4 regions of the Pseudoalteromonas sp. A22 genome follow, and region 4 is predicted to be linked to each of the others. Evidence: predicted binding sites of a transcription regulator. Region 4 holds the regulator's gene; each other region holds the start of a gene.
What was found. The regulator sigma-54, encoded in region 4, starts transcription at its own class of promoters, with help from an activator protein. The targets are predictions, from matches to a motif close to GTTGGCACGNNNNTNGNNT.

Region 1 (2,208 bases), 1.7 Mb from region 4:
AAGACAGCCTTGCAGATTTTAGAAATCGTAACATCATTGCTAACCCAAACTGCTCTACAATCCAAATGCTAGTGGCGCTTAAACCAATTTATGATGCCTATGGCATTGACAGAATTAATGTTTCAACATACCAAGCGGTATCTGGCGCAGGTAAAGAAGCGGTAGATGAGTTGGCTAAGCAAACTGCAAACTTAATGAATGCAAGACCAATGGAAAACGAAGTATTTAGCAAACAAATCGCTTTTAACGTCATTCCTCAAATTGATGCATTCCAAGAAAATGGTTACACCAAAGAAGAAATGAAGATGGTGTGGGAAACGCAAAAAATCTTGGGCGATTCGAGTGTTTTGGTTAACCCTACTGCGGTTCGAGTTCCCGTGTTTTTCGGTCATGCTGAAGCCATTCATCTTGAAACGCGCATGCCTTATGATCTTGAACATGTTAAGCAGTTACTTGCTGATGCGCCGGGTGTTGAGCTAATTGAAGACGAAAACGATTACCCAACACCGGTAAGTGATGCAAGTGGTAACGATACCGTCTATGTAGGCCGTGTAAGGCAAGATATTTCACATCCATTGGGCTTAAACTTATGGGTGGTATCAGACAACACCAGAAAAGGTGCCGCAACAAATAGCATTCAAATTGCAGAAGCCCTGATAGAAAGCTATCTATAAGCACCCTTTGATATCGCAAAGTAAGCAAAATTTTGCTTACTATTCTGCGTTATAACGGCAAACTTCTGCCAAGAAGTTTGCCGTTAGGTCAAATACTTGACTATTCTTCACCTATATCAACTATTCCAGAATCAGTAAAAAGCATTATAACCATGTTAACTTTCAATACGTTGCAATGGATATTCCAACATATCTGGTTTATAGTTTGCATTTGGAATAGAGCTTGCTTCAAAGCCATAATAATAAAATGTCGTTTAACGGGTGTTAAACATTTGAGTAAAGGATCGGCATGCGCGGTTTAGCCTTATTTAGTATCTTTGTATTCGCACTGATTGCCACACCAGTATATACCCAAGAGGGGGTAGTGCTAAAAGGCCCTAAAGGGGTTGATTATGGGGCTCAAGGTCGGTCAATAGGGCCTATCAGACCCACGGATACATTGTGGCGTATAGCACAAAAAGTGCGACCAGATGACTCGGTCACCATTTATCAGGTGATGAAGGCGCTTTACGATAAAAATCCTAATTCATTTCTAGATAAAAACCTCAACCATATGCAGGATGGGGCGTATTTACGTATTCCTACCATCAATGAAATTCGCAGTGTAAACCCTGAGTTGGCAAAGCAGAAGTCAGATCAAGATGACAAACTTTGGGAAATGAAGCGTAAGGGATTATTGAATCCAAATGCAATAAACGAAGCTGAAAAAAAGGTTACACAAGCTCGTAAAGTCGATGTAGAAGAAGCTAAAGAAGACCTAACTAATCAACTGCGTTCTTTAAAGATGGAACAGGACATGCGCCTGATGGACTTACAAAAAGAGTTCAAATCCTCGGTGCGTAATGTTGAAGAAATCCTATCCGAAAACAATAAATTAAAACAGCAGCTCGGTGCTATTTCTACTGAACTTCAAACGGTTCGTACCCAACTTGGTAAAGACAGCGAAATCCAGCAACAGCTCAAGGCTGTTATTGACTTGCAAAATGAAATGATTGACCAGCAGGCGGCTCAGGCAAAAGCGCAAGAAAGTAGTGAGTTAAGCACATTCTTTAGCTCACCAGCTGGCATTGCATTACTTGCCACATTACCAGCGCTACTGGCAATTGCTGGATTAGTAATGTACCTACGCCGAAGAAACCAATCTCAAACGTCGACAGATGACGACGATTTTCTTCCGCAAACACCATCGGTGGCTGCAGGCACTGCGGCGGCGGGAGCTGCAACCGCTGCGACTGCATTTGACCCTGAGCCAGACCCACTTGATATCGGAATGGGCGACGATGAAGACGCACTGGGCGCAAGCGTACAGTTAGATGACGATATCTTACCTGAAGACGATGAGATTACCTTTGACTCACTTGATGACGACTTCGATGAAGGAAGTGATACGTTAGACCAAGATGAATTGGATAGCTTACTAAACGAAGATATTTCGTTTGATGATGATCATGACGAAGACTTTATGCAACAGAGCTTTGACGAGGCTGGTGATGAAGTTTCGCTTGATGTTGATGATGGCCAAGATATTTTAAGT
Region 2 (2,208 bases), 520 kb from region 4:
TGGTACTAACTCAGCATAATATCGACGTAATTAATGAGATAGCAGAAGCGCTGCACGACTCGGTTAATGCGTTAAAAATCCCCCATATTGCTTCACCGATATGTGCGCATGTGAGCGTTAGCATTGGTGCAGTTCATATTGAAAATCACTGTAGTAGTGAGCTTAGTGAGCTGATAAAAATGGCCGATAGCGCCCTTGCCGTTGCCCAAAAGCAGCAAAGCACGGTATTTATTAAAGCGCTATAAATATCTAAAGCCATATACAGGAGCGAAAGCATATCTGCATTCAGACAATAAGTGCACCGCATAAAGCTTGGCTATGCTCATGCTTTATAGATCTTTAACCGAGTATGTTGTGCCTTTTGGTGTGGTGTTAGGTTTATTCTATGGATATACGGCGTAAAATAATTTGGGTGGATTGTATTGCGGCTATATCCGTGGGATTAATCGTATTGCTTTTCCACTCAATGATTGGTGCGATCTATCATATACCTGAACAAACCATTATCTTTATCGCATTATCAAATCTGTTGTATGGCGCGTACTCTTTTAGCCTTGCCATTCAAAAAGCGAAGAACATAAAACATTTGCAGCTTTTAGTGTTCGGCAATCTTTTTTGGGCGCTAGTCTGCGCTGGAGTGGTTGTTCAGTATTTTAACGTTGCAAGTCTAATTGGTATTGCTTTTATTGTTTGTGAAGCTATGTTTGTCATCATGCTTGCCTATTTCGAATGGAAGTATAGGTATGAGCTGGTATCAGAGGACAGTTCAGCTTAATAGGCTGGGTTATTAAAGTTTGGCTCTGTTTTGTTTTTAACTTATTAAGATGACAAGAAAATAAGGAGTTGGACACACAACTGTGCGTCAGTTTACTCAGATTATTCACCATCCTTGGTGAGATAAAGTCTTACTGAATTTGCTTTAATGCGTTGTCGCCAAAGCCAACCAGTTGGTTGTTTTTGAATACCAATGGCGTGCACTCATCTTTTGTTACTTTGCCGTCTGAGTGTTTACTGTTGGTTGCATAGTACAGCACTTGATAGTTATCGCCGTCTTTTGACACCAACTCGCTAAAATCAGGGGTTGTAAACATGTCTTTTACTGATGAGTAAGACGCGCCCATTTCAAGGTTGGCAATCTTTTCACGATTTTTACGCTGTTTATGTTCCCAGTTAGACGAGTTGTATTCAGAAGCCCAACCGTGCTCTACTTCACCGTCGGATACAGCAACGATACAGCCTGATAATAGAGTAGAGCTAAGCGCAGCCACTAACATTAATTTTTTCATTGTTGTTTTCCTTTTTAATTTTGTTGCTGAGCAAATAATGCAAACAGCCATTTGTTTTTGCTTGAATTATCACAAGAGTTGCAAACTCTTTGCCAATTAATAAAGTTTATAAATATCAGTTTGTTGTTGGTTTTTAATCAGTTTATAGTTGATGATTTTCACTAACATTTAGCGATATCACTCACTAAAACAATAATCTAGACCACTCGGTTTCTCGTTGTCCCAGCCACAAAACTTTCAATATTAATGGCAATTTCGCCGACTAAACGTTCGATGGCCTCTTTACTTGCCCATGCCGTATGCGGTGTCAAAAGCAAGTTTTCCCCTTGGTATTGAACGAGAGGGTTGCTTGCTTGTGCCGGCTCTTGTGTCAGGACATCCACAGCAGCACCAGCTATTTGCTCGTTAGTTAGTGCATCCACCAGCGCTTGCTCATTGACTATTCCGCCTCTTGCGGTGTTGATAAGATAAGCATGATTTGGAAGTAGGGCGAACTCAGCACTTGAAATCAGGTTTTCTGTTTCAGCGGTAAGCGGGCAGTGAATCGATACAATATCCGCAATCTGCAGTGCTTCTTCAAAAGCCATTCGTCCTGCTCTAACCTCAGTTACGCCCCTACGTTCGGCAACAATTACCTGAGCTCCAAATGCTTGTGCGACTTTTGCAACGGCTTCTCCTAACGTTCCATGGCCTACGATCACAAAGTTTTTGCCTGCAATTTCGTTGATGCTGTAATCCAAACGACAAAACATGTCACTTTGTTGCCAAAGCCCTGCATGGCAGTCTTGCTGATAACGATGAATATTTGTCATTAAGTTACCAAGCATAGTAAAGGTGTGCTGCACTACAGAAGGGGTGGAGTAACCAGCCACATTGGCTATCGCAATTTGATGGGCTTTTGCAGCTGCTAAGTCGATGTTGT
Region 3 (2,208 bases), 1.8 Mb from region 4:
CAGGCTTTGACGACAAGAAAGTCGAAGAATTGAAAAAAGCGATTGCAGAAGGCAAGTACCAAGTTGACGCGGAAAAACTCGCCAAAAACATAGCTGCATTTGAGTTCGAAATTTATGGATGATTTGGTTCGGCTTTGCCACCACAAACTTTCAGAACAAATCTCGACGCTAGAGGCGATGACCCTGCTTCTAGCGCGTGAGCTTGACGAGCTTGCATCTCGCCGTGGCGACAATTTAAAAGAAATCGCTCGTGAAAAGCTAACTCTCATTTCAAAACTGCAAAAGCTCGACAATGAATTGTCAAAAACTGAGTCTCACGTCTTTGAACACAATGAAGTAGCCCCGCTAGTCGCTAAAGTGCGAGCATTACTCAGTGAGTGCCAAACCAAAAATGAAATCAATGCTAAAACGGCTCACCAGGCTAATGTAAGCACACGTGAACTAAAAGGGATCTTAATTGGCGCACCAACTTCTATTACATATGGTCAGGATGGTAGTGTGAAAAGTAGCGACAGTGAGTTAGTACGTAACCTAAAGGCGTAGCCACGCCAGCCATATTTTAGTTTTGAAGAAAAACCGAAATGAAGCGCATTAAGTAAGCAACATGCGATGGGTGCTTACTTAAAGCTGTAAGATATCTTCTTAATTTTCTGCGGCTTGACTTGAGTAATATACAAATCATAAACGCGCTTCATATCAAGCTCCAATTCCGTCGCGTAAGTATCACCAACAGCGTAACTTTTCAGCACCTTAGCCCCTCGAACGAGTCCATTCACTTGGCTCTTAAGACCATCGTTTTGCGCAATAGCACCTTTTACCGTAATAGTGGATGTCAAATTCTGGCCATACAGTTGCTCAGCCAATTCACGATACGCTTCTAATTTTGAGACTTTGATAGCCATCAGCTGCTTCTCACCCGCAGTTTTACCCGGCTGAGCACTCAAAGGCGCGTACCCCACAGCCCGTAAAACAGGAAAGGTTTCCGGTTGCACCGTCTCATATTCAATGTGCTTGTCAACGAGGCTTGAACAGCCACTGAGTCCCGCTAGCGAGCAAACCATAACAACTGCACTGATAGAATTAGTGATACGCATTTCACTACACTCCGCTACAATAAATACCAATCAAAATTTAACGCTTCCCCAGCATCTTGGTCTCGCAAGGGTTGTTGTGGTTTCATCTAGTATTGGCAATAAATAAAATTAACTTTCATAAAATATGATTATGCACGAACCTTGCCAAAATTTGGCACAGGTATTGCTGAGTTAAAGGGTAGTTTTTGATCTGGGCATTTAAACATGAAAAAGCAATTCGCGACCAGTCTATCATTGTTGTGTATCACCTTAACTAATCCCGCTTATGCTGAATGGTTTGAAGTTACCGGCATGGCTGACGTTAAAAATGGCGATCATCAAAAAGCAAAAAGAAAGGCCGTAAATGACGCCATTACACAAGCATTGCTGTTTTCTGGCGCTTCGGTGAGTAGTGTACAAACCGTCACCGATGGTGTGCTCACCCAAGATCAACTTAAGATCCGCTCAAATGCTGAAATCCAGAGCGCCAACGTGATTGCTGAAGCAAAAGTCGGTGACTCATGGCAAGTAACATTGCATATCGATATTACCCCACAGAGTGCTCAGTGCCCAACGAGTGCTTACAATAAACAGGTTGCAGTCACACAAAGCCAGCTAAAAAATAAACATCAAGCAACTTTAGGTCAAATTTTTGACATAAATAAAGCCGTGAGCGAGCGCCTATATCAAACAATGACCGAACAAAAGTCGAGCTTAGAACCCGTTCCCTATTTTGCACAGACCATAGATGTTAGCCGTTTTTTCAGTCAGCGTTTTGATTATAATGAACAGCTAATCGAGACCATTACAGCAAATACCAACAGCCAATTTGTACTACTGAGTCAAATTACTGATGTTGCTAGTGTCGATAAGCTTAATAGTGACCTCGCATTTTGGCAAAGCGATAAATACTTAAGAAGCTTCAAGGTAGACTTTGCGCTGTTTGATGCACTTTCTCATGAAAGGGTATGGCAAAAACAATATGCCACTCAAGGCGTGTGGCCGTTTAAGAAAACCAAATTAATTGATGTGTACAGTGAGCGCTTTTGGCAGACAGATTATGCTGATGAGATCCAAGCCACGCTGACACAAATCGCAACTGATTTAAACGCAGCGGTCGCCTGCTTACCAACCA
Region 4 (2,208 bases):
CAAAAATATCGACAGGCTGCTTATCTATGGCTTCAAACTGGATCCCTTGCTCGCTGACAAGCACCATTGCAAGGATTTTATCCAAACCTTCAAGTCGACCATGGGGAATGGCAATGCCTTTACCGATCCCTGTGCTGCCTAATTTCTCTCGCGCCATTAAAGCGTCCAAGATAGCATGCTGACTGGTATTTGGAATTTGGCTATGAGCCAGTTCGCTGATGTATTCTAAAATACGTTTTTTGCTATTAAAAAGGACCGCAGCTTTACTGCAGTCCTTGTTCACTAATTCACTTAATTTCATCTTAGTGTCGAGTGAGCTTCTCTTTGTGTTTAATAACTTGACGATCTAGCTTGTCGATAAGGCCATCAATTGCGGCATACATATCTTGATGCTCTGTTGATGCAAATAGCTCGCCGCCGTTTACGTGTAATGTTGCTTCTGCTTTTTGTACTAGTTTCTCGACATCAAGGATCACATGCACGTTATTGATATGATCAAAGTGCCTTTCTAGCTTCGCAAACTTGTTGGTGACATAGTCTCTTAATGAGTCAGTAATTTCTACATGGCGACCAGTTAGATTTAGTTGCATAAGCATTTTTCCTTCTTGGGTTTTACGTCTTATATCAAGCTTTTACGCTGATTTGACGGTGGAATGGCTAGGGATTCACGATATTTTGCAATCGTGCGTCTCGCTACCTTAATTCCTTGCTCAGCTAAAATATCTGCAATTTTGCTGTCACTCAATGGCTTAGCGGTATTTTCTGCAGCTATCAGCTTTTTGATAAGTGCTCTAATTGCTGTAGAGGAGCACTCACCTCCATTTTCTGTACTTACATGGCTAGAGAAGAAATACTTCAGCTCAAATATTCCCCGAGGTGTATGCATGTATTTTTGTGTTGTCACACGGGAAATTGTGGACTCATGCATCTCAACCATTTCAGCAACATCATTTAGCACCATAGGGCGCATTGCTTCGGGGCCATGTTCAAAGAATGCCTGTTGTTGTTGCACAATGCAATTGGTAACTTTTAATAATGTATCATTTCGGCTTTCTAAGCTTTTAATAAACCACTTTGCTTCTTGTAAATGTGAGCGAATAAACTGACTATCCGTACTGGATTTCGCTGTTCTAGACATCGCAGCGTAATGGTCGTTTACTCTTATTTTAGGCATAGCATCAGGATTTAGCTCTACGACCCAACGACCTTTTACTTTTTTCACCGATACGTCAGGGATCACATATTCAGGCTCTTCATGAATAATGCTTGCCGCTGGTTTTGGGTTAAGGCTATGAATTAACGTCATGACCTCTTTGAGATCGGCTTCTTTAAGGCGCGTTTTCTTTGCCAAAGTTCGATAGTCACGGCTGGCAAGCAAGTCGATATGCTCTGTCAGAATCATTTTTGTTTCGGCAATCCATGGCGTATCCGGAGCGAACTGATTTAGCTGAATACACAAGCATTCTTGTAAACTACGCGCTGCGATACCGACAGGATCGAAAAGTTGAATACGTTTGAGCACGGCTTCGACTTCATCCAGCTCAATAGGCTCTTCGCTACTCTCGTCATTAATGCTTTCTAAAATGTCTTCGCAAGACAGTGTTAAAATGCCTGACAGGTCGACCGCTTCAATAATCGCAATCGCAATCGCTCTATCTGTTGGACTAAATGGTGTCAGCTCAAGTTGCCACATGAGATAGTCGTGGAGAGATTCAGAGGTTTCCCCTTGATAAACATTATCGTCATCAGGAAGTGGGCCTGAACTTGCAGCGGGTGCTGCGCTCATATATTCATCCCAAGTGACATCCATGGCAAGGTCATCACTGACAGTGTCTTTGCTCATGGCGGTATCTGAGTCTATTTCATAGTCACTAACCTGCGCTTCATCGCTTGAATCTTGATTGTCGTCAGCACTACTTTTTTCTTGGCTGTGTTGGTCAGCGTTTTCGCCGTCAGTATTATCACCTTCTTCCACTTCCAACAATGGATTGCTGTCTAATGCTTCTTGTATTTCTTGTTGCAGATCCAATGTACTAAGCTGCAGCAAGCGAATGGCTTGTTGCAGTTGTGGAGTCATTGTAAGTTGCTGCCCCATGCGCAGCTGTAATGATTGCCTCATGTATCTCTAACAATCCTTTTTAACAGTTATTAATACTACGTCTTAACTATAGCTTGAATTGTTCGCCTAGGTAGACATCTCTTACGGTT

Region 1: the regulator sigma-54 is predicted to act here: its motif matches at 885-903, upstream of GSF04_RS10705 (FimV/HubP family polar landmark protein).
Region 2: the regulator sigma-54 is predicted to act here: its motif matches at 1,365-1,383, upstream of GSF04_RS19050 (DUF3192 domain-containing protein).
Region 3: the regulator sigma-54 is predicted to act here: its motif matches at 1,225-1,243, upstream of GSF04_RS10870 (LPP20 family lipoprotein).

Annotation. Positions count from the first base shown of each region.
Region 1 covers NZ_CP047238.1:1,312,956-1,315,163, forward strand. The annotation lists gene GSF04_RS10700 (aspartate-semialdehyde dehydrogenase) at 1-674, shown strand, start outside; gene GSF04_RS10705 (FimV/HubP family polar landmark protein) at 964-2,208, shown strand, end outside.
Region 2 covers NZ_CP047238.1:3,146,406-3,148,613, reverse strand. The annotation lists gene GSF04_RS19060 (diguanylate cyclase) at 1-245, shown strand, start outside; gene GSF04_RS19055 (hypothetical protein) at 386-775, shown strand; gene GSF04_RS19050 (DUF3192 domain-containing protein) at 906-1,286, opposite strand; gene GSF04_RS19045 (D-2-hydroxyacid dehydrogenase) at 1,484-2,208, opposite strand, start outside.
Region 3 covers NZ_CP047238.1:1,353,745-1,355,952, reverse strand. The annotation lists gene flgM (flagellar biosynthesis anti-sigma factor FlgM) at 1-122, shown strand, start outside; gene GSF04_RS10875 (flagellar protein FlgN) at 115-543, shown strand; gene GSF04_RS10870 (LPP20 family lipoprotein) at 618-1,094, opposite strand; gene GSF04_RS10865 (flagellar assembly protein T N-terminal domain-containing protein) at 1,299-2,208, shown strand, end outside.
Region 4 covers NZ_CP047238.1:3,664,425-3,666,632, reverse strand. The annotation lists gene ptsN (PTS IIA-like nitrogen regulatory protein PtsN) at 1-301, opposite strand, end outside; gene hpf (ribosome hibernation promoting factor) at 303-590, opposite strand; gene GSF04_RS21440 (RNA polymerase factor sigma-54) at 620-2,119, opposite strand; gene lptB (LPS export ABC transporter ATP-binding protein) at 2,166-2,208, opposite strand, start outside.